3 regions of the Streptomyces sp. NPDC059142 genome follow, and region 2 is predicted to be linked to each of the others. Evidence: riboswitches for the same ligand, from Rfam matches in the RefSeq annotation. Region 2 holds a riboswitch; each other region holds the start of a gene.
The links. A riboswitch is a leader RNA that binds a small molecule or an ion and turns the genes downstream of it on or off. The one in region 2 is predicted to bind thiamine pyrophosphate.
Positions count from the first base shown of each region.

Region 1: another riboswitch for thiamine pyrophosphate. It lies ahead of thiO (glycine oxidase ThiO); the one in region 2 lies ahead of ACFXPK_RS20230 (thiamine ABC transporter substrate binding subunit).
Region 3: another riboswitch for thiamine pyrophosphate. It lies ahead of thiC (phosphomethylpyrimidine synthase ThiC); the one in region 2 lies ahead of ACFXPK_RS20230 (thiamine ABC transporter substrate binding subunit).

Region 1 covers NZ_JBHZDA010000111.1:7,891-14,975, reverse strand. The annotation lists gene ACFXPK_RS28620 (deoxyribonuclease IV) at 1-453, opposite strand, end outside; gene pknB (Stk1 family PASTA domain-containing Ser/Thr kinase) at 459-2,402, opposite strand; gene ACFXPK_RS28610 (thiazole synthase) at 2,553-3,347, opposite strand; gene thiS (sulfur carrier protein ThiS) at 3,353-3,553, opposite strand; gene thiO (glycine oxidase ThiO) at 3,565-4,821, opposite strand; TPP riboswitch at 4,819-4,932, opposite strand; gene ACFXPK_RS28595 (hypothetical protein) at 4,983-5,342, shown strand; gene ACFXPK_RS28590 (NAD(P)/FAD-dependent oxidoreductase) at 5,352-6,590, shown strand; gene ACFXPK_RS28585 (Rv2175c family DNA-binding protein) at 6,700-7,065, shown strand.
Region 2 covers NZ_JBHZDA010000054.1:38,856-45,940, forward strand. The annotation lists gene tsf (translation elongation factor Ts) at 1-550, shown strand, start outside; gene pyrH (UMP kinase) at 730-1,494, shown strand; gene frr (ribosome recycling factor) at 1,622-2,179, shown strand; gene ACFXPK_RS20220 (phosphatidate cytidylyltransferase) at 2,179-3,246, shown strand; gene rlmN (23S rRNA (adenine(2503)-C(2))-methyltransferase RlmN) at 3,456-4,562, shown strand; TPP riboswitch at 4,602-4,727, shown strand; gene ACFXPK_RS20230 (thiamine ABC transporter substrate binding subunit) at 4,819-5,943, shown strand; gene ACFXPK_RS20235 (ABC transporter permease) at 6,156-7,085, shown strand, end outside.
Region 3 covers NZ_JBHZDA010000050.1:44,496-51,580, forward strand. The annotation lists gene ACFXPK_RS19385 (DUF5326 family protein) at 1-94, shown strand, start outside; gene ACFXPK_RS19390 (IclR family transcriptional regulator) at 237-1,007, shown strand; gene ACFXPK_RS19395 (SsgA family sporulation/cell division regulator) at 1,111-1,545, shown strand; gene ACFXPK_RS19400 (YibE/F family protein) at 1,618-2,973, opposite strand; TPP riboswitch at 3,113-3,257, shown strand; gene thiC (phosphomethylpyrimidine synthase ThiC) at 3,250-5,145, shown strand; gene ACFXPK_RS19410 (hypothetical protein) at 5,260-6,105, opposite strand; gene ACFXPK_RS19415 (metallophosphoesterase) at 6,246-7,085, opposite strand, start outside.

The DNA.
Region 1 (7,085 bases), on a different contig from region 2:
TCCCGCCGTCGACTCCAGCAGCAGGAACGGGTCGTCGTCATGGGTCAGCTCGTCCAGGAGCGGCAGCATCCGCTCCCGTACCTGCGCGAGCGCCACCTCGCGCGGCCGGCCGCCCGTCGCCGACCCGGTGTGCACGACCACGCCCCGCGCGCCGATCTCCCGCCCGCGCCGCAGACTGTGGCGCAGCGACTCCACCGACTTCTCGGCGGTGGCCTCCGTGTGCGAGCCGAAGTTGATCAGATACGGAGCGTGTACGTACACGGGCATCTCCGCCGCCTCGCACGCGGCACGGAACTGCTCGTCCTGCGCCGGATTCCCGGCGGGAGTCGCCCAGCCGCGCGGATTGGCCACGAAGACCTGGACGGTCTCCGCGCCCAGCTCGCGCGCGTACGCCAGACCGGTCGTGGCGAGCCCGCCGGCCACGGGGACATGGCCGCCCACAGGGTTGCGCATCCGCTCTAGAGTCCCTTGGTCTTGATGGTGATGAGGGAGCCCTCGGGCGCCTGCTCGCCGCCGGCGACGGACTGCTCGCCCACGGTGTCCCCCAGGAACGGGAAGCTCCGCTCGACCTCGACCTCGAAGCCCGCGCCCTCCAGCGCCCGCTTCGCGTCCTCGGTCTTCTGCCCGGTCACATCCGGTACGGAGACCATCCGCGGGCCCTTGGAGACCGTCAGCGTGACCGTGTCGCCCTCGGCGAGACGGGTCCCCTCCCGGGCGGACTGCCGGGCGACCGTGCCCTCGTCCTGCGGGGCGTTCACCCGCTCGGGGGCGATCTTCACCGTGAGCCCCGCGTCCTCCAGCTCGGAGGTGGCGTCGTCCACGGACTCGCCGGTCACATCGGGCATGTCGATCGGGGCGCCCTTGCTGACCACCAGCGCGACCCCCGAGTCGGGCCGTACGTCCGCGCCCGCGTCGGGCGTGGAGCTGACGACCGCGCCCCGCGCGACGTCCTCGTCGAACTTCCGCGTGACGAGCCCGGAGGCCAGTCCGGCCTTCTTCAGCGCGGACCGGGCCTCGGCCAGCGACTTGCCGGCCAGATCGGGGACCTGGACGATCTTCGGGCCCCGGGAGATGACCAGTGTGACGGGGCCGCTGCCCCGGACCCGCGAGCGGGGCTCCGGATCCGTCCCCATGACCGTGCCCCGGTCGAAGCTGTCGCTGAAGTCGCGGGTGACCTTGGCGTCGAGCCCTTCGGCGCCGAGCCGCTCGCGCGCCTCCTTCTCCGGCTGGCCGAGCAGCGAGGGCACCCGGGTGAACTGGCCGGAGTTGATGTACCAGACGCCCGTCCCCACGCCGAACACCAGCAGCACGGCGACGATCGCCGCGAGCACGCCCCGCGACGGCAGCCCGCGCCCCCGGCCCGCGCCGCCACGTGGCCGGCCGGGCGGCGGGAGCGCGTCCGCGGGCGACATCTCCAGCCTGCTCGTGTGGCGCACGGGCTCGTCGTCCGGCTCCTCGACCGGCCGGATCCGGGGGATCACCGCGGTCCGTCCGTCCGCGTCCGTGCCGTCCTCCGCCTCGGGCCTCGCCTGCGGCGGTACGGCGTCGAGCTGCGCGTCGGTGAGCGCGGCGCGGGCCGCCCGCACCAGCGCCAGCAGCGCGACCGCGTCGAGCGGCCGCTCCTCGGGGTCGCGCGCGGTGGCCGCGGCGACCAGCCGGTCCAGCTCCGGGGCGAGCCCGGGGACGGCGGCGGACGGGGCCGGGACGTCCTCGTTCAGATGGCGGTAGAGGACCTGCGCCGGGGTGTCCCCGGAGTGCGGCTTGGCGCCGGTCAGCATCTCGTGCAGGACGACCCCGCACGCGTACACGTCGACCCGGGTGTCGGACGTGCCGTCCTCGATCTGCTCCGGCGCCAGGTACGAGACCGTGCCCAGGACGGTGCCGGTGGTGTTGGTCACATCGCCTATGCCCCGGACGAGCCCGAAGTCGGCGACCTTGACCCGGCCGTCGTCCCCTATCAGCACGTTCTCCGGCTTCATGTCCCGGTGGACGAACCCGGCCCGGTGCGCCGCGCCGAGCGCGGCGAGCACCGGCTCCAGGATGTCCAGCGCGGCCCGCGGGCGCAGCGCCCCGCGCTGCCGTACGACATCGCGCAGGGTGCACCCCGCGACGTACTCCATCGCCAGGTAGACGTACGCGCCCTCCGCGCCCTGGTCGAAGACCGCGACCACGTTGGGGTGCGCCAGCCGGGCCACCGATTTGGCCTCGCGGATGAAACGCTCCACGAAGGAGACGTCCGCGGCGAGCGCCGGGTGCATCACCTTGAGCGCCAGGACCCGGTCGAGCCGGGTGTCCACGGCCCGGTAGACCGTGGCCATGCCGCCGACCGCGATCCGTGCGTCGACGCGGTAACGGCCGTCGAGCACCTGCCCGACGATGGGGTCCTGAAGGGTGGTATCCACGCAGGTGAGTCTACGAGTCACCGCTGACACCCCCGTAGCCCCGGGTCGGACCGCGCACAGGACTGAAGCCGAGCTGTGACAGGCCCCCGGGACGCCCGTGACCGCCGGTCGGCGGCGACGTTGCGGCGCGGCGGCGGCGGCCCGGCCCGGTCAGAAGGCGGGCCGTTCCGGATCGAGCGCCGCCACCCCGTCCAGCGGCGAGGACGCCTCGGCGAAGTGGCGCCGAGGGATCCGCCCCGCACGCCGCGCCAGCCGCCCCGCCACCACCGCGTGCCGCATCGCCTCGGCCATCAGCACCGGCTCCTGGGCCCGGGTGACCGCCGACGCCAGCATCACCGCCGCGCACCCCAGCTCCATCGCGAGCGCCGCGTCCGACGCGGTGCCCGCGCCCGCGTCCAGGATCACCGGGACCCGGGCGCGCTCCACGATGAGCTGGAAGTTGTGCGGATTGCGGATGCCGAGACCGGAGCCGATGGGCGAACCCAGCGGCATGATCGCGGCGCACCCCACGTCCTCCAGCTTCGCGGCGAGGACCGGGTCGTCGTTGGTGTACGGCAGCACCGTGAAACCGTCGTCCACCAGGGTCTCGGCGGCGTCCAGCAGCTCGACCGGGTCGGGCAGCAGGGTGCGCTCGTCCGCGACCACCTCCAGCTTGACCCACTCCGTGCCGAGCGCCTCACGGGCGAGCCTGGCCGTGAGGACGGCCTCGCCCGCGGTGAAACAGCCCGCCGTGTTCGGCAGCGCGCGGATGCCCAGCCTCTGGAGCACCGAGAGCACGGAGCCCTGCACGGTGGGGTCGAGGCGCCGCATCGCGACCGTGGTCAGTTCCGTCCCCGAGGCGATCAGCGAGCGTTCCAGGACATCGAGGCTGGGCGCACCGCCCGTCCCCATGATCAGCCGGGAGGCGAAGGTGGTGGAGCCGATGGTGAGAAGGTCGTCCGCCATGTCCGTCAGCCTCCCTGGACCGCGGTGAGGACCTCGACCCGGTCGCCGTCGCTGAGCGCGGTGCCGGACCAGCGGGTACGGGGGACCACCGTCTCGTTGACGGCGGCGGCCACCCCGGAGCGCGCCGCGGTGAGCGTCGCGACGACGGTGTCGAGGGTGATCCCGGCGGCGAACTCACGTGGCTCGCCGTTGACGGACACGTACATCACGGCGGTGTTCATACGGGCTGCTCCAGGGAGGCGGACGGGCGCGGGGGGCGGGACGCGGCGCCGGAGAAGCGCAGCGGGGTGAACGGCGCCGCCTCGGGCGGCAGATCACCGCCGGTCAGGACCGCCGCCAGCACGTCCCCGGTGACCGGCGTCAGCAGCACCCCGTTGCGGTGGTGGCCGGTGGCCAGCGACAGGCCCGGCAGCACGGTCGGCCCGAGCAGCGGCGCGTTGTCCGGTGAGCACGGGCGCAGACCCGCGCGGGTCTCGGTGAGCGGCAGTTCGGTGATGCCGGGCACCAGCGCGTGCGCGTCGCGCAGCAGCTCGTACACCCCGCCCGCCGTGACGGTGGTGTCCCAGCCCAGCTCCTCGCTGGTCGCGCCGACGACCAGCTCGCCGTTCTCGCGCGGCACGAGATAGACCTGGGAGCCGCGCACCACGGCCCGTACCGTCCGGGACAGGAAGGGCGCGTACGGGCCGGGCACCGCCAGGCGCAGCACCTGCCCCTTGACGGGCCGTACCGGCGGCACGGCCTCCGGGGGGACCCCCGCGAGCCCGCCGCTGAGGCTGCCGCCCGCCAGTACCACCCGGTCCGCGCCGAGCGAGGCGCCGTCGGCCAGCACCGCGCCGGCGGCCCGGTCCCGTACGACGGAGAGCCGCCGCACCCACGCGCGGTGGAAGACCACCCCGGCCCGTTCGCAGGCCGTGAGGAGCGCGGCGGCGAGCCGGCGGGGATCGATCTGGTGGTCGCCGTCGACCCGCAGCCCGCCGCGTACGCCCGGCGCCAGCATCGGCTCCAGGCGCCGGCACTCACGCCCCGTGAGCCACTGGGACGTCAGCCCCGAGCGCGTCTGGAGGGCGTGCAGCTCCCGGAGCTGGGCCCGGTCGTCGGCGTCCAGCGCCACGGCGAGGGTGCCGCACGCGCGGTAGCCGGTGTCCCGGCCGCTCGCCTCCTCCAGCTCCTCGACGAACGCGGGATAGCGCGCGGCGGAGGCGAGGTTGAGGCCGAGCAGGGTCTGCTCGCCGTGGTGGAGTTCGGTGACGGCGGCCAGCATGCCCGCCGCGACGCGCGCCGCGCCGCCGCCGGGTTCGGGGTCCGCGAGAGCGGTGCGCAGCCCGCGCTGCGCCGCCCGCCAGGCCGTGACCAGACCGATGATCCCGCCCCCGACGACGAGGACGTCGTACCCCTGGGAGGCGGACCCCCCGGGCGCTGCGGGGGACGGCTCTTCCCGGGGTGATGGTGGGGACGACTGCTGGGATGAGTGCATGGGCGTCCAGCCCCTCCCTTCGCCGGCATGACCCGGATCAGGTTCGTACGGTCGGAGGCCGCTCCAGCCTCCCTCTCAGCCCGGTGCGTCCGGACTCCCGCGAGGTAGTGTCGACGGCCAGCCTAACGCGCGGTGTGCCGCGCAGTAAGGGAGCGTCGCCCGTGGCCCGTTCACTGGACGGACTCGTCCTCGCGCCGGTCGCCGACCAGGCCCCCGGCCAGGTGGGCACCCGTACCCGCTTCGTCTACCACGAGGAGGACGGTCTGGTCTGGGCCGCCTATGAAGGCGGCGACGTGGTTCGCGGCCACCTCGTGGGGACGCGCGCCGGCGACCGGCTGGACTTCCGCTACGTGCAGGTGAAGCGCGACGGCACCACGGCGTCGGGCCACTGCCTCTCCACCGTCGTCGACCTCCCCGACGGCCGGGTCCGGCTGGAGGAGAGCTGGCGGTGGGAGTCCCAGGAGGGCAGCGGGACGAGCGTGGTGGAGGAGCTTCCCGCCGGCGCCCCCGCGCCGCTCTAAGGTGACCGGGTGAGCGAACAGCGGCAGGAACACGCACGGGACGGACGGCGGCGCGGGCCCGGGGTGGTCGTGGTCGGCGCGGGCATGGCGGGTGTACGGACCGCCGTGGCCCTGCGCGAGCAGGGGTACGAGGGCGGGATCACCCTGATCGGGGAGGAACCGCACCCGCCCTACGACCGGCCCCCGCTCTCCAAGGCCGTACTCCTCGGCCAGGCCGAGGGATCGGCCTTCGACGTCGACTTCGAAGCCCTCTCCGTCGACCTCGTGGTGGGCCGGAAGGCCACCGGGCTGCGCCCGTCCGCCCGGGAGGTCGACACCACCGCCGGTCCCCTCCCGTACGACGTGCTGGTCGTCGCCACCGGCGCCGAGGCCACCGTCCTGCCCGGCACGCGGGACGTGCCCGGCGTCCATCCGCTGCGTACGCTCGACGACGCCGTACGGCTGCGGCCCGTACTGGAACGGCGGCAGCGGGTGGTGGTCGTGGGCGCCGGGTGGATCGGCGCGGAGTTCACCACCGCCGCCCGGGAGGCCGGCTGCGCCGTGACGGTCGTGGAGGCGGCCGACCGGCCGCTGGCGGGCGCTCTACCGGCCGAGGTGGCCGCCCCCATGACCGGCTGGTACGCGGAGAGCGGCGCCACGCTGCTGACGGACGCGCGGGTGGCCGGCGTCGAACCGGGCACCGTCGTCCTGGCCGACGGCCGCCGCCTCCCCGCCGACGCGGTGGTCGTGGGCATCGGCGCACGGCCCGCGACGGCCTGGCTCACCGGCTCGGGCATCGCGCTGGGCGCGGACGGCTCGATCACCGCGGACGAGCGGCTGCGCACTTCGCTGCCCGACGTCCACGCGGTCGGTGACTGCGCCTCCTTCCCGTCGGCGCGCTACGGCGAACGGCTGCTCGTCCACCACTGGGACAACGCGCTCCAGGGTCCGCTGACCGTGGCCGCCCAGGTCGTCGGGGAGACCGAGCGGGTCTACGACCCCGTGCCGTACTTCTGGTCGGAGCAGTTCGGCCGGTTCGTCCAGTACGCGGGCCACCACGGGACGGCCGACACGCTGGTACGGCGCGGCGACCCCGCGGGGGCGGCCTGGTCGGTGGTCTGGCTGCGCGACGGCGTCCTGGTGGCCCTGCTGGCCGTCGGGAGACCCCGCGACCTGGCCCAGGGGCGCAAGCTGATCGAGACGGGCACCCGGCTCGATCCGGTGCTGTCGGCCGATCCGGCGGTACCGCTGCGCAAGGCGGCGCTCTGAGGTTTTCCCGGCTCGGGGACCGGTCCGCGCACCGTTTCGGACCGGTTTTCGCCCCCGTCCGGGGTGGCTCGGGGTGCCCAGTGTCAGTCCGGGATGGCACGCTTGTCCTGTGACCGAGATTGACGCAAAGATCGATGCTCTCGTCCCCGCCTGGCTTCACCTGCCCGATATCGCCGAAATGTTCGATGTCGAGGTGACGCGCGTGCGGCAGTTGGTGAAGGAAGGGCAGCTCATCGCGGTGCGCCGGGGTGAGAACAGGGCGCTCCAGGTGCCCGCCGCCTTCATCGACGGCAACAAGGTCGTCAAGGGCCTCGCCGGGACCCTGACGCTCCTGAGGGACGACCACTTCACCGACGAAGAGATGCTTGAGTGGCTCTTCACCCCCGACCCGAGCCTGCCCGGCACCCCCGCGCAGGCGCTCAGTGAGAACCGCGGTACGGAGGTGAAGCGCCGCGCCCAGGCGCTCGCCGTCTGACGGACCGGTCCCCGGGGGGG
Region 2 (7,085 bases):
CACGCTCGCCGCGCACGTCGCCGCGACGTCCCCGGCCGACCTCGCCACGCTGCTCGCCTCCGAGATCGAGGCCGGCAAGACCGTCCAGGCGTACGTGGACGAGGCGAACGCGAACCTCGGCGAGAAGATCGTCCTGGACCGCTTCGCGCAGTTCACCGGCGGCTACGTCGCGGCGTACATGCACCGCACGATGCCCGACCTCCCGCCGCAGGTGGGCGTGCTGGTCGAGCTGGACAAGGAAGACGCCCAGGTCGCCAAGGACATCGCGCAGCACATCGCCGCCTTCGCGCCGAAGTTCCTCAACCGCGACGAGGTCCCGGCCGAGACGGTCGAGAAGGAGCGCCGCGTCGCCGAGGCCACCTCGCGCGAGGAGGGCAAGCCCGAGGCCGCCCTTCCGAAGATCATCGAGGGTCGCGTCAACGGCTTCTTCAAGGAGAACGTCGTTCTGGAGCAGGCCTTCGCGAAGGACAACAAGAAGTCCGTCCAGAAGATCCTGGACGAGGCCGGTGTCACCCTGAAGCGCTTCTCGCGCATCAAGGTCGGCGTCTGAGTCCGTACGCGATCAACCAAAGACCCCGATAGGGTCGGAGGCAGTCGCTCGCGTGTGCCTGACGGCATTACTTCGCAGGCGGCCGGGCGACCGCAGATCTGACGAGGAGGCCATTGCCGCACAGGGAACCGCAAGGACCCCGGCAATGGCCTTCTTCGTATGTGCACGAGGAGATCTCCATGGAACAGGCCGACAAGAGCGCCGAGAAGAGCGCCGACGGTGCGAAGCGACGCTTCATGCTGAAGCTGTCCGGTGAGGCGTTCGCCGGCGGAGGGGCGCTCGGAGTCGATCCCGACGTCGTCCACGCCATCGCCCGCGAGATCGCCGCCGTCGTCCGCGACGGCGCCCAGATCGCGGTCGTCCTCGGCGGCGGGAACTTCTTCCGCGGCGCCGAACTCCAGCAGCGCGGCATGGACCGGGCCCGCTCCGACTACATGGGCATGCTCGGTACGGTAATGAACTGCCTGGCCCTTCAGGACTTCCTGGAGAAGGAAGGCATCGACTCCCGCGTCCAGACGGCCATCACCATGGGCCAGGTCGCGGAGCCGTACATCCCGCTCCGCGCCGTACGCCACCTGGAGAAGGGCCGCGTCGTCATCTTCGGCGCCGGTATGGGCATGCCGTACTTCTCCACCGACACCACCGCCGCCCAGCGCGCCCTGGAGATCGACGCCCAGGCGCTGCTGATGGGGAAGAACGGCGTGGACGGGGTCTACGACTCCGACCCCAAGACCAACCCCGACGCGGTCAAGTTCGACGCGCTCGAATACAGCGAGGTCATCGCCGGTGATCTGCGCGTCGCCGACATGACCGCGATCACGCTGTGCCAGGACAACCGGCTGCCGATCCTCGTCTTCGAATTGCTGAAGGAAGGCAATATCGCGCGTGCGGTCAAGGGTGAGAAGATCGGCACACTCGTGAGCGACCAGGGCACCCGGAACTGATTCCGGGCTGCCCCGTACGGGGATGGACAAAGCCCTGCCGGTCGGACACCGTGCAGGACAAGACGCGACGCAGGTTCCGCCGGCCGGCAAGCATGCCGGGCCCACTCAAGACACGCAGGAGCAAGTGGTGATCGAAGAGACCCTCCTCGAGGCCGAGGAGAAGATGGAGAAGGCCGTCCTGGTCGCCAAAGACGACTTCGCCGCGATCCGCACCGGGCGTGCGCACCCGGCGATGTTCAACAAGATCGTGGCGGACTACTACGGTGCGCTCACCCCGATCAACCAGCTCGCCTCGTTCGCCGTACCCGAGGCACGGATGGCCGTGGTGACCCCGTTCGACAAGAGCGCGCTGCGCAACATCGAGCAGGCCATCCGCGACTCCGACCTCGGCGTCAACCCGAGCAACGACGGCAACATCATCCGGGTGGTGTTCCCGGAGCTGACCCAGGACCGCCGCAAGGAGTTCATCAAGGTCGCCAAGACCAAGGCCGAGGACTCGAAGATCTCGATCCGCGCCGTGCGCCGCAAGGCCAAGGAGACCATCGACAAGCTGGTCAAGGACGGCGAGGTCGGCGAGGACGAGGGACGCCGCGCCGAGAAGGAGCTCGACGACACCACCGCGAAGTACGTCGCGCAGGTGGACGAGCTGCTCAAGCACAAGGAAGCCGAGCTGCTCGAAGTCTGATGAACGACTCTTCCCGGGGGGCCTTGCCGACAGCCGGTTACTGGGGACCGACCGACCAGGGGGCTGCCCCGGCGGGTCCCGCATACGATGAGCATTCCGCACAGCAGACTCGGCCCATGCCCATCGTGCCCGACGAACCCGCGAACGGCGGGGCCCAGAACGACGACCGGGGGGCTGCTCGGCCGGGCGGCCCCCTGTTCCGCGACGAGACTTCGCAGGAGCCCATGGCCGAGCCCCCGCCGTCCCCGCCGAAGAAGCGGGCCGGTCGTGATCTTCGCGCGGCCATAGGAGTCGGTGTCGGGCTCGGTGCCGTGGTCGCGGCGTCGCTCTTCATCGTCAAGGCCGTTTTCATCGGTGTCATAGCGATCGCCGTGGTCGTGGGGTTGTGGGAGCTGACCTCGCGGCTCGACGAGAAGAAGGGCATCAAGGCACCGCTCGTACCGCTGGCCGTGGGCGGCGCCGCGATGGTCGTCGCGGGGTACGCGCGCGGTGCGGAGGGTGCCTGGGTCGCGATGGCCCTCACCGCGCTCGCCGTGCTGATCTGGCGGATGACGGAGCCACCCGAGGGCTACCTCAAGGACGTCACCGCGGGGGTCTTCGCCGCCTTCTACGTGCCGTTCCTGGCGACCTTCGTCGCGATGATGCTCACAGCGGGGGACGGCTCACAGCGTGTGCTGATGTTCCTCGTACTGACCGTCGTCAGCGACACCGGCGCGTACGCGGTCGGCTGGCGCTTCGGTACGCACAAGCTCGCGCCCCGTATCAGCCCCGGCAAGACCTGGGAGGGGCTCGGCGGCGCCGTGACCTTCGCGATGGTGGCCGGCGCGCTCCTGATGGAGTTCCTGATCGACGGCGGCGCCTGGTGGCAGGGGCTGCTGATCGGCTTGGCCGTCGCGGCCAGCGCCACGCTCGGCGACCTCGGTGAGTCCATGATCAAGCGTGATCTCGGGATCAAGGACATGGGCACGCTGCTGCCGGGGCACGGCGGGATCATGGACCGGCTCGACTCGCTGCTGCCCACGGCGCCGGTGGTCTGGCTGCTCCTGGTGCTCTTCGTGGGGTCCTGATCATGTGGTGAGGGGGTACGCCGCGCACGGCGTGGCGTACCCCCTCTTCTTCTTGTCTTCCTGGCGCGCTCGTCCCTCTTGTCTTCCCGTGCTGTGTCTTCCCGTGTCCTCCTGGGGCGGTCTCCCGGAGCGGGTCTCTCTGAGCGGCAGCCCTGGGCGGCGTACGGGGCGGCGGGCCACGCGGCGTCGTCTGCGACACTGGACGGACCATGCCTGTACCCGGAGAACTCACTTTCGTCGCGCCCCGCGGAGCCACGAAGCCCCCGCGGCACCTCGCCGACCTCACCCCCGCCGAGCGTCGCGAGGCCGTCGCCGCCATCGGGGAGAAGGCGTTCCGCGCCAAGCAACTGTCGCAGCACTACTTCGCGCGGTACGCGCACGACCCCGAGCAGTGGACGGACATCCCGGCCGCCGCGCGGCAGAAACTCGCGACGGAGCTGCTGCCCGAGCTGATGTCGGTGGTGCGGCACATCTCGTGCGACGACGACACGACGCGTAAGACGCTCTGGCGGCTGCACGACGGCACGCTCGTCGAGTCCGTGCTGATGCGCTACCCAGACCGGGTCACCATGTGTATCTCGTCGCAGGCGGGCTGCGGGATGAACTGCCCCTTCTGCGCGACCGGGCAGGCGGGACTGGACCGTAACCTGTCCACCGCGGAGATCGTCCACCAGATCGTCGACGGGATGCGCGCCCTGCGCGACGGCGAGGTCGCCGGTGGCCCCGCGCGGCTGTCCAACATCGTCTTCATGGGCATGGGCGAGCCTCTCGCCAACTACAAGCGTGTCGTCGGCGCGATCCGGCGGCTCACCGACCCCGAGCCGGACGGTCTGGGTATCTCGCAGCGCGGGATCACCGTCTCCACGGTCGGTCTGGTGCCCGCGATGCTGCGCTTCGCCGACGAGGGCTTCAAGTGCCGTCTCGCGGTCTCGCTGCACGCCCCCGACGACGAACTGCGCGACACCCTCGTTCCGGTCAACACGCGCTGGAAGGTCCGGGAGGTGCTGGACGCCGCGTGGGAGTACGCGGAGAAGTCCGGCCGGCGGATCTCCATCGAGTACGCCCTGATCCGCGACATCAACGACCAGGCGTGGCGGGGCGACCGGCTGGGCCGGCTCCTCAAGGGCAAGCGGGTCCACGTCAACCTGATCCCCCTCAACCCGACCCCGGGCTCGAAGTGGACCGCGTCGCGGCCGGAGGACGAGAAGAAGTTCGTCGAGGCGATCGCGGCGCACGGCGTGCCGGTGACCGTACGCGACACACGGGGCCAGGAGATCGACGGGGCGTGCGGACAGCTGGCCGCCACGGAGCGGTAGCGCGCCCTGGGGGTAACCTTGGGCCGAAACGCATTGCATATTTTCCGACAGGGGAGCGCCACAGCGCTGAGAGTGCGGCACATGTCCGTGAGAACGGGCAGCGGTCGCAGACCCTCTGAACCTTGCCCAGGTCATTCTGGGTAGGAAGTTCGGACATCACTCAAGCTGTTGCGCCCTGCCCCGGGTCCGGTCCGTGCCGACGACCGGTCCCTGGGCGGGGCCGCGTCTTCTCCTGGACATCCCAGGAGGAAAACCAGTGAGCACGATCCGTATCCGTACCGGCGCCAGGAGGGCGGCGTTCGCCGCGCTGGCCGCGGCGCTCGGCGCCGCGACTCTCGCGGCCTGCGGTGGTTCCGACGGCTCCGCGTCGTCCGGCGACGGGGGGAGTGGCGGCGCGCAGTCCAAGACCGTCACCCTCGTCAGCCATGACTCCTTCAACGCGTCCCCCGCGGTGCTGAAGGAGTTCACCAAGGAGACCGGCTACACCGTCAAGGTGCTGAAGAGCGGCGACGCCGGCGAAGCGCTCAACAAGGAGATCCTGACCAAGGGGTCGCCCCAGGGGGACGTCTTCTTCGGCGTCGACAACACCTTGCTCTCCCGGGCCCTGGACAACGGCCTCTTCGCGCCGTACGGGGCGAAGGGTCTGGACCGGGTCGACGCGAGCGCGCAGCTCGACAAGGAGAAGCACCGCGTCACGCCGATCGATACCGGCGACATATGCGTCAACTACGACAAGAAGTACTTCGCGGACAAGAAGCTGGCGCCGCCGCAGTCCTTCGACGACCTGATCAAGCCCCAGTACAAGGACCTCCTGGTCACCGAGAACGCCGCGACATCCTCGCCCGGCCTCGGCTTCCTCCTGGGCACCGTCGCGCACTACGGGGACGACGGCTGGCAGGACTACTGGAAGAAGCTCAAGGCCAACGGCGTCCAGGTCGTCGACGGCTGGGAGCAGGCGTACAACGAGAGCTTCTCCGGCTCCGCGGGTGGCAAGAAGGCCAAGGGCGACCGGCCGCTGGTGGTCTCGTACGCCTCCAGTCCGCCCGTGGAGGTGCTGTACGCGAAGCCGCAGCCCCAGGAGGCACCGACGGGGGTCTCCACCGGTACCTGCTTCCGGCAGACCGAGTTCGCGGGGCTGCTCGACGGCGCGAAGAACCCAGCCGGCGGCAAGGCGCTGCTGGACTTCCTGATCAGTGAGAAGTTCCAGGCGGACATGCCGCTGAACATGTTCGTGAACCCTGTGGTCAAGGGCGTCGCACTGCCCGAACTGTTCACGAAGTTCGGTGCGACCGTCGACCGGCCCGAGACCGTGGCGCCCGACCGTATCGCCGCCAACCGCGAGCAGTGGATCCAGTCGTGGTCCTCCCTCACAGTGAAGTAGCCGAGGGGGAGAAGGACCGGGCGGCGGAGAAGGACGGCCGCGCCGGGCGAGGCGCCGTGCCACGCGGTGGCGGCGTACGGGGCGGCGGGCTACGGCGCGTACTGCGGAGCACGGTGCGCGGCGCCGCGCGCGGGCGCGGTGTCACGCGGGCCCCGGAGCGACGGGGGAGCGGACGTGGACGCGGGCGTGGCAGCGCCGTACGCCTCGCGCTGATGGCCGGGCCGCTCGCCTTCTTCGCCGTCTTCTTCGCCTACCCCGTAGCCGCGATCGTCGGCCGCGGCCTCAGGACTGACGGTGCCTGGCAGTTCGGGCGCGTGGGCGACGTACTGGGCCGCCCCGACATCCTCGGCGTCCTGTGGTTCACCACCTGGCAGGCGCTCGCCTCCACCGCTCTCACGCTGCTGATCGCACTGCCCGGCGCCTATGTCTTCGCGCGCTTCGCCTTCCCGGGGAAGCAACTGCTGCGCGCCGTGGTCACCGTGCCCTTCGTGCTGCCCACTGTCGTCGTCGGCACCGCCTTCCTGGCGCTGCTCGGGCGCGGCGGACTCCTCGACGACCTGTGGGGCGTACGGCTCGACACCACCGTCTGGGCGATCCTTCTCGCCCATGTCTTCTTCAACTACGCGGTGGTCGTACGCACCGTGGGCGGCCTGTGGTCACAGCTCGACCCGCGCCAGGAGGAAGCGGCGCGCGTACTGGGCGCCGGACGCCTCGCGGCGTGGCGTCGCGTGACCCTGCCCGCGCTCGCTCCGGCCGTCGCCGCCGCCGCGCTCATGGTCTTCCTCTTCACGTTCACCTCCTTCGGCGTCGTGCAGATCCTCGGCGGCCCCGGCTTCTCCACCCTTGAGGTCGAGATCTACCGGCAGACCGCGCAGCTCCTCGACCTGCCCACCGCGGCCGTACTCACGCTCGTCCAGTTCGTGGCGGTCGGCGCGATTCTCGCCGTACACGCCGGGACCGTACGGCGGAGGGAGTCCGCGCTGAAGCTCGTCGACCCGGCGCAGACCGCGCGTCGGCCCGCCGGCGCCGGGCAGTGGGCGCTGCTCGGCGGCGTGCTCGCGACCGTCGCCCTGCTGATCCTGCTGCCCCTGGGGGTGCTCGTCGAGCGCTCCCTGGACGGTCCGAGCGGCTACGGGTTCGCC
Region 3 (7,085 bases), on a different contig from region 2:
CAAGGTGCTGATATTCGTCGCCCTGGTCGGCGGTCTGATCTACGTCGTGCGGAAGTTCACGGCGTCCTCCTCGTCCTCGCGCGGCGACTGGTAGGGCTGTCAGTCCATAGGGCTGTTAGCCCGCCAGAGGGAAAGGTGAAGAGGAAACCAACCCCGGCTGTGACCTGCCCCTAGAGTGGCTCACCTCTGCCGCACCCGGCGGGCTTCCGGCCCGTCCGCACGCCTGGGGGTGATCTTTGGTCACAGCTACATCCGCCGCGGTTCCCACGCTGATCGGATCGGTGCGGCGGGCTCTGCGGCTGCTGGAGTCGGTGGGCTCCCACCCTGACGGAGCCACCGCCAAGCAGCTCGCGCGCGAGACGGGGCTCCCTCTCCCCACCGCCTACCACCTGCTGCGCACCCTCACCTACGAGGGCTATCTCCGCCGCGAGAGGGGCGTCTTCGTCCTCGGGGACGCCGCCCAGCGGCTGGTGCACGCCGGAGCCGTCCGCGGCCGCCGTGCCACCCTCACCGAGATCCTCGCCCGGCTGCGCGACGCGCTGGGCGTCCCCGTGTACTTCGCGGTCTACCACGAGGGCGAGCTGGACCTGGTCTCCGTGGCGGACAGCCCCGCGTACCCCGCGGTCGACGCCCGGGCCGACTTCCGCGCGACGGCCCACGCGCACGCGATCGGCCAGTGCCTGCTGAGTCAGCTCGACGAGGCGTCCCGCCGCGACCATCTGGACCGGTATCCCGTCCGTCCGCTCACCCCGTACTCCGTGCCCGACCGGAGCACCCTGCTGGAGCGCCTCGACGCGCTGGGACGCATGGAACCGGTCGTCTCCCGCCAGGAGTACCGGCTCGGCACGGTCTGCGCGGCCGTACCCGTCACGGTCGGAGCCACAGCGGCCGCCGTGGCCATTTCTATACCGCTCTGTCAACAGAAGCGGCTGCTTCCGACGGCCGAACGGTTACGCAGAGAGATCGGATCCCTGCTGACCTCGCAAATCCTCTCTATCAGTATCTGAAAAATTACTCCTTGTGATCTGCTAGCGCTTACAGGACGATTGCGTCAAGAGGGTCAACGGGGATCATTCCCAGCCACTGTTCCATCTACTCCGGAGTACAACGATGCGCGAGTCGGTCCAGGCCGAGGTCCTGATGAGCTTCCTCGTCTCCGAGGAGCTGTCGTTCCGTATCCCGGTGGAACTCCACTACAAGGTGGCTGATCCCTACGCGGTACGGATGACATTCCATCTGCCCGGCGATGCGCCTGTGACCTGGACTTTCGGTCGCGAATTGCTGCTCGACGGCATCAACACACCCAGCGGGGACGGCGATGTGCACATCTCCCCGACGACGCCCGAGGACCTCTCGGACGTCCATATGCGGCTCCAGGTCGGCGACGACCACGCGCTCTTCCGTGTGAGCGCCGCGCCGCTGGTGGCCTTCCTGGACCGTACGGACCGGCTGGTCCCGCTCGGCCAGGAGTGCACGCTCAGTGACTTCGAAGGCAGCCTTGAGGAAGAGCTGGGCCGCATCCTCGCCGAGGAGAACGCGGGCTGACGGCCCGTCGAGGGGGCCGTCCGGGTGATTCTGCCGGCCCGGGTGGCCCGGATCCCTTCCGCCCCGCTCGGGCTACTTCTTGCGGCGGCGTCCCCGGCCGCCCGGACCGCGCGCCGGCGGGGTCGGCACCAGCAGCCCCGGGGACTCCTGAGCCTCCCAGCCGGGCCCGGCTCCCGGGCCCGCCCCCGGTCCGTCCGGGAGGGGCGGCGAGGACGGGGCCGCGGGGTTCTCCGGGGCGGACCGGTCCGCGGAGACCACCAGCGCCGCCAGCGCCGTCGTCACCGGCACCGAAGCGACCAGACCGATCGACCCCACCAGCGTCCGTACGATCTCCTCCGCCACCAGCTCACTGTTGGCGACCGTCCCCACACTCGACTGCGCGATCGAGAAGAGCAGCAGCAGCGGCAGCGCGGCACCCGCGTAGGCCAGCACGAGCGTATTGACCACGGACGCGATGTGGTCGCGGCCGATCCGGATGCCCGCCCGGTACAGCGCGCGCGGCCCCATCGTCGGATCGGCCTGGCGCAGCTCCCACACCGCCGAGGTCTGCGTCACCGTCACATCGTCCAGCACACCGAGCGAACCGATGATCACCCCGGCCAGGAGCAGACCGCTCATGTCGATCTCCGGGTAGAGGCCATGGATCAGCCCCGTGTTGTCATCGGTGTTGCCGGTCAGGCTCGCCCAGCCGATGAAGAGCGACCCCAGCAGCCCGATCAGCAGCAGCGAGATCAGGGTGCCCAGCACCGCCACCGAGGTACGGGCCGTCAGACCGTGGCACAGATACAGGGCGACCAGCATGATCGCGCTCGCCCCCACCACCGCCACCACCAGCGGATTCGAGCCCTGGAGGATCGCCGGCAGGATGAACAGCGTCAGGACCGCGAACGAGACCACGAGCGCCACCAGCGCCATGACCCCTCGCATCCGCCCCACCACGATCACCGCGAGCGCGAAGATCCCCGCCAGCAGCGTCAGCGGGAACTGCCGGTCCACATCGGAAACCGAGTACTGCAGATCCCGGGGAGCGTCCGGCGCATAGGCGACCACAACGCCCTGTTTCACGTGAAACTGCCGCGGTGCGTCCGGCTGGACGATCTCGACGAACGTGTGACCTTTCTCCTTGCCCTCCTTCAGCTCGACCGTCGCCTTCTTGCACTCCCCGGTCTCCTCCTGGACCGCCTCGCGCCCCTGCGGAGTCGAGGTGTCACCGGTCGACGGGACCTGGGAGGCGTTCACGTCCTTGCAGGCGACCCGCTCGATCTGGACCACCTGGCCCGCGAAGGTCTGCCGGTCGAAGCCCACACCGGTGCGCTCGTGCGCGGGTGCACCACCCGGCCAGAGCACGGCGAGCCCGACCACCACGGCGGCCGCGAACGGAATCAGCACCGCCGCGATCACCTTGCGGAGGTGCCGGGAGACCGGCATGGCGGGGCCGTGGCTGTGCGAGTGGCCGTGCGGTTCGTGAGTCTGCGTGGGTGGGGTCACCGACCGATCATCGCAAGAAGCCGGAGGATGCGGGGGCCCTCTGTTCAGCGCGCCCGATATGACGCTAGCGTGGAGTCACCTTTGCACACGCGGGAGCTCGGAGCACCGGGCTGAGAGGGCGCTGACGTGTAGTCCCGGGAACGGAACCCCGGACACCTGCGCTGCGCCGACCGCTGAACCTGTTACCGGGTAATGCCGGCGTAGGGAGTAGGTCTCATGACCCATCAGGACGCACACACGCCTGCCTCCGGCTCGGAGGAGACCGGCGTCGACCAGGCCCCCTCGGGCCCGGCCTCCGAGGACACCGCCCTCTCCGGCGGGGCAACGGGCGGGCGCGCCATCGGCTGGCACAAGGGATACATCGAGGGCTCCCGCCCCGATCTCCGCGTGCCGGTCCGCCAGGTCCACCTCACCAACGGTGAGGACGTCACGCTGTACGACACCTCGGGGCCGTACACCGACCCCACTGTCGACACCGACGTACGGCGCGGTCTCGTGCCGCTGCGGGAGAACTGGATCATCGGCCGAGGCGACACCGAGGAGTACGCGGGCCGGCCGCCGCGCCCCGAGGACGACGGGCTCAAGCACACCTCCCCGCGCGGCGGGCTGCTCGGGGGCGGGGCGACGGACCTGCGGGGCCTCGACGCGGTCTTCCCCGGACGGCCACGCCAGCCGCGCCGGGGCCGCACGGACCGGGCGGTCACCCAGCTCGCGTACGCCCGCCGGGGCGAGATCACCCCGGAGATGGAGTACGTCGCGATCCGCGAGAGCGTCGCCCCGGAGGTGGTCCGCGAGGAGATCGCCGCGGGTCGCGCCGTGCTGCCGGCCAACATCAACCACCCGGAGACCGAGCCGATGATCATCGGCAAGCGGTTCCTGGTGAAGGTCAACGCCAACATCGGCAACTCCGCGGTCACCTCCTCCATCGAGGAGGAGGTGGAGAAGATGACCTGGGCGACCCGCTGGGGCGCGGACACGGTCATGGACCTCTCCACCGGCCGCAACATCCACACCACCCGTGAGTGGGTGCTGCGCAACTCCCCCGTGCCCATCGGTACCGTGCCGCTCTACCAGGCGCTCGAAAAGGTCGATGGCAAGGCCGAGGAACTGACCTGGGAGATCTACAAGGACACCGTGATCGAACAGGCCGAGCAGGGCGTCGACTACATGACGGTCCACGCCGGTGTACTGCTGCGCTACGTACCGCTCACGGCCCGCCGGAAGACCGGGATCGTCTCGCGTGGCGGTTCGATCATGGCCGCCTGGTGCCTGGCGCACCACAAGGAGTCGTTCCTGTACGAGAACTTCGACGAGCTGTGCGAGATCCTCGCGGCGTACGACGTGACGTACTCCCTCGGCGACGGGCTGCGGCCGGGCTCCATCGCGGACGCGAACGACGAGGCGCAGTTCGCCGAGTTGCGCACGCTGGGCGAGCTGAACTCGATCGCCAAGAGCCACCACGTACAGACCATGATCGAGGGCCCGGGACATGTCCCGATGCACAAGATCAAGGAGAACATCGACCTCCAGCAGGAGATCTGCGAGGAGGCGCCGTTCTACACGCTCGGCCCGCTGACCACCGATGTCGCCCCGGCGTACGACCACATCACCTCCGGGATCGGTGCGGCGATGATCGCGTGGTGGGGTACGGCGATGCTCTGCTACGTCACCCCCAAGGAACACCTCGGCCTGCCGGACCGCGACGACGTGAAGACGGGCGTCATCACCTACAAGATCGCGGCTCATGCGGCGGATCTGGCCAAGGGGCATCCGGGGGCGCAGCAGTGGGACGACGCGCTGTCGGACGCCCGGTTCGAGTTCCGCTGGGAGGACCAGTTCAATCTGGCGCTCGATCCGGACACGGCACGGGAGTACCACGACGAGACGCTGCCGGCGGAGCCCGCGAAGACCGCGCACTTCTGCTCGATGTGCGGCCCCAAGTTCTGCTCGATGAAGATCTCCCAGGACATCCGGCGCAAGCACGGTGGGGAGATGGCGGGCGGCGCGGACGGGACCGGAACACCGGCGGAGGAGATCGAGGCGGGCATGGCGGAGAAGTCCAAGGAGTTCGCCGCGGCCGGCAACCGGGTCTATCTGCCGCTGGCCGACTGACCGTCACGGCGCCGGGCGGGACGCCTGTTCACGGACTCGCGCGGGCCCGTATCCCCGTATCGCTCCGGGGCATCGGCAGTCCCCCACCGGCGCCGGGCCGGGTGGCCGGCCGGGTCACTCCGGCCGGTGCTCCGGGCCGCCGAAGTCGGGGCTGGTGAAGTCCGGGCCGCTGAAGTCCGGGCTGCTGAAGTTCGGCCGCTGACCGGCGGTGGAGCCCTCGTGGGGGCTGCTGAAGTCCGGCCTGCTGTAGCCGATCTTGGGAAGCTGCTTGGCCGACCGGGGCGGGTTCGGCGTCGCCGGGTCCACGCTCGGGTCGGCGAGCGCCGCCCGCAGGAAGGGCAGGATGCCGCGCTCCAGCAGGGCGTGGCGCCATGCCTCGCGCGCCCGGGCGACCTCGTCGGGCAGCTCTCCGCCGGCCGTCTCGTCGGCGGGGAGCTGCGTCGAGCTGTTGCGCAGCGCGGTGACCAGCAGCCCCACCGCGGCGGCCAGGATGCCGAGCGCGGTGACGGCCGCGAAGAACCAGCCCACGGCGAGCATGCTGTCCGCGAAGGCGGGTGCCGGGTCGAGCGCCTTCAGCAGAAAGCCCACCAGCAGGAAGATCGCCGCCGCGGTGCCGCCGAGGACCGGTACCAGGACCGTGATGACGGCGGTGAGCCCGGCGCCGGAGTCCGTCGTGTCGTCCTCCGCCGGGTCCAGCACGGAGTCGTGTACCGACGTGGCGGTGCCCGGAGAGCGGAACTCCCCGCGGATCTTGGTGTAGTGCTCGTACTCGGCCGCCGCCGGTGCGGTGATCCGGTCCGTCGCGTTCAGCGCCAGGGTGCGCAACTGCTCCGCGTTGAGCCGCTGCCCGACCGTGGCGAGGTCCGGACGTTCGTGCGCATTGCGCAGCACATCGCCAAGGATCCGCTCGAAATCCGCGCGATCCTCGCTCAGCAGGTGCGGAGCGCTTTTCATGTGCATCCCCCGATACTCCGTGGGGCCGTAGCGCCCGTGTGGTACGAGCCGCAGTCGGCGGAAACGGAGGAGAGCCTGCTACGGATAAGCCGATGGTAGAGCGATTTTGGCGTGGCGTGACAGGGGGTTTCCGGAAAACACCTGTCCTACATTGACGATGTGGCCAACGGAAGCTGTACGACCAGCAGTTTTCCTGCCATCGTCACTCCGCCGTCCATGGCGATGGCAAGTCCGTCGGCATATACGTGTGGCCCTTCCACCACCGGTCCGGTGTCGTCTTCGTCGTCCGACGCGTCTTCTGTACCGACTTCGCCGAGCAGATAGGGAATGGGGCTGTGGCCGTGGACGACCCGTCCTCCGCCGTACTGGGAGAGGAGTTCCTGGACCGCCTGCGGGCCGCCCTCGTCACGGAACGCGAAGCGTTTGGTGAGTTTGCGGAAGAGGTCCCAGCATTCGTCGGCGTCATTGCGCGTGAGGATCTGGTGGACCGCGTCGTTGACGTCGTCGATGGAGGAGCCGTAGTCGAGATAGGCCGTGGTGTCGGAGTGCATCAGCAGATGCCCGTCCTCCTCGACGACCGCGTCGAGCCGGGACATCCACTGGAGATGGACGTCCTGGAGGCGCTCCATGTCGGTGCGCTGGCCGCCGTTGAGGATCCACGCGGCCTGGAAGGTGGCGGTGCCCGCACCGGAGTTGACGGGGGTGTCGCCGAACCGCCTGGCGCCGATGAGGAGCAGTTCGTGATTGCCCATCAGGGCCTTGCAGTAGCCGCCGGCCGCCGCGGCCTCCGCGGAGAGCCGCATGACGAGGTCGATGACGCCGATGCCGTCGGGGCCCCGGTCGGTGAAGTCGCCGAGGAACCAGAGGCGGGCGTTGCCGGCCGCCCACCGGCGTTCGGCGTCGATGAGGCCCTGTTCGGCGAGGGCGCCGACGAGTTCGTCGAGGTAGCCGTGCACGTCACCGACGACGAAGAGCGGCCCGGGCCC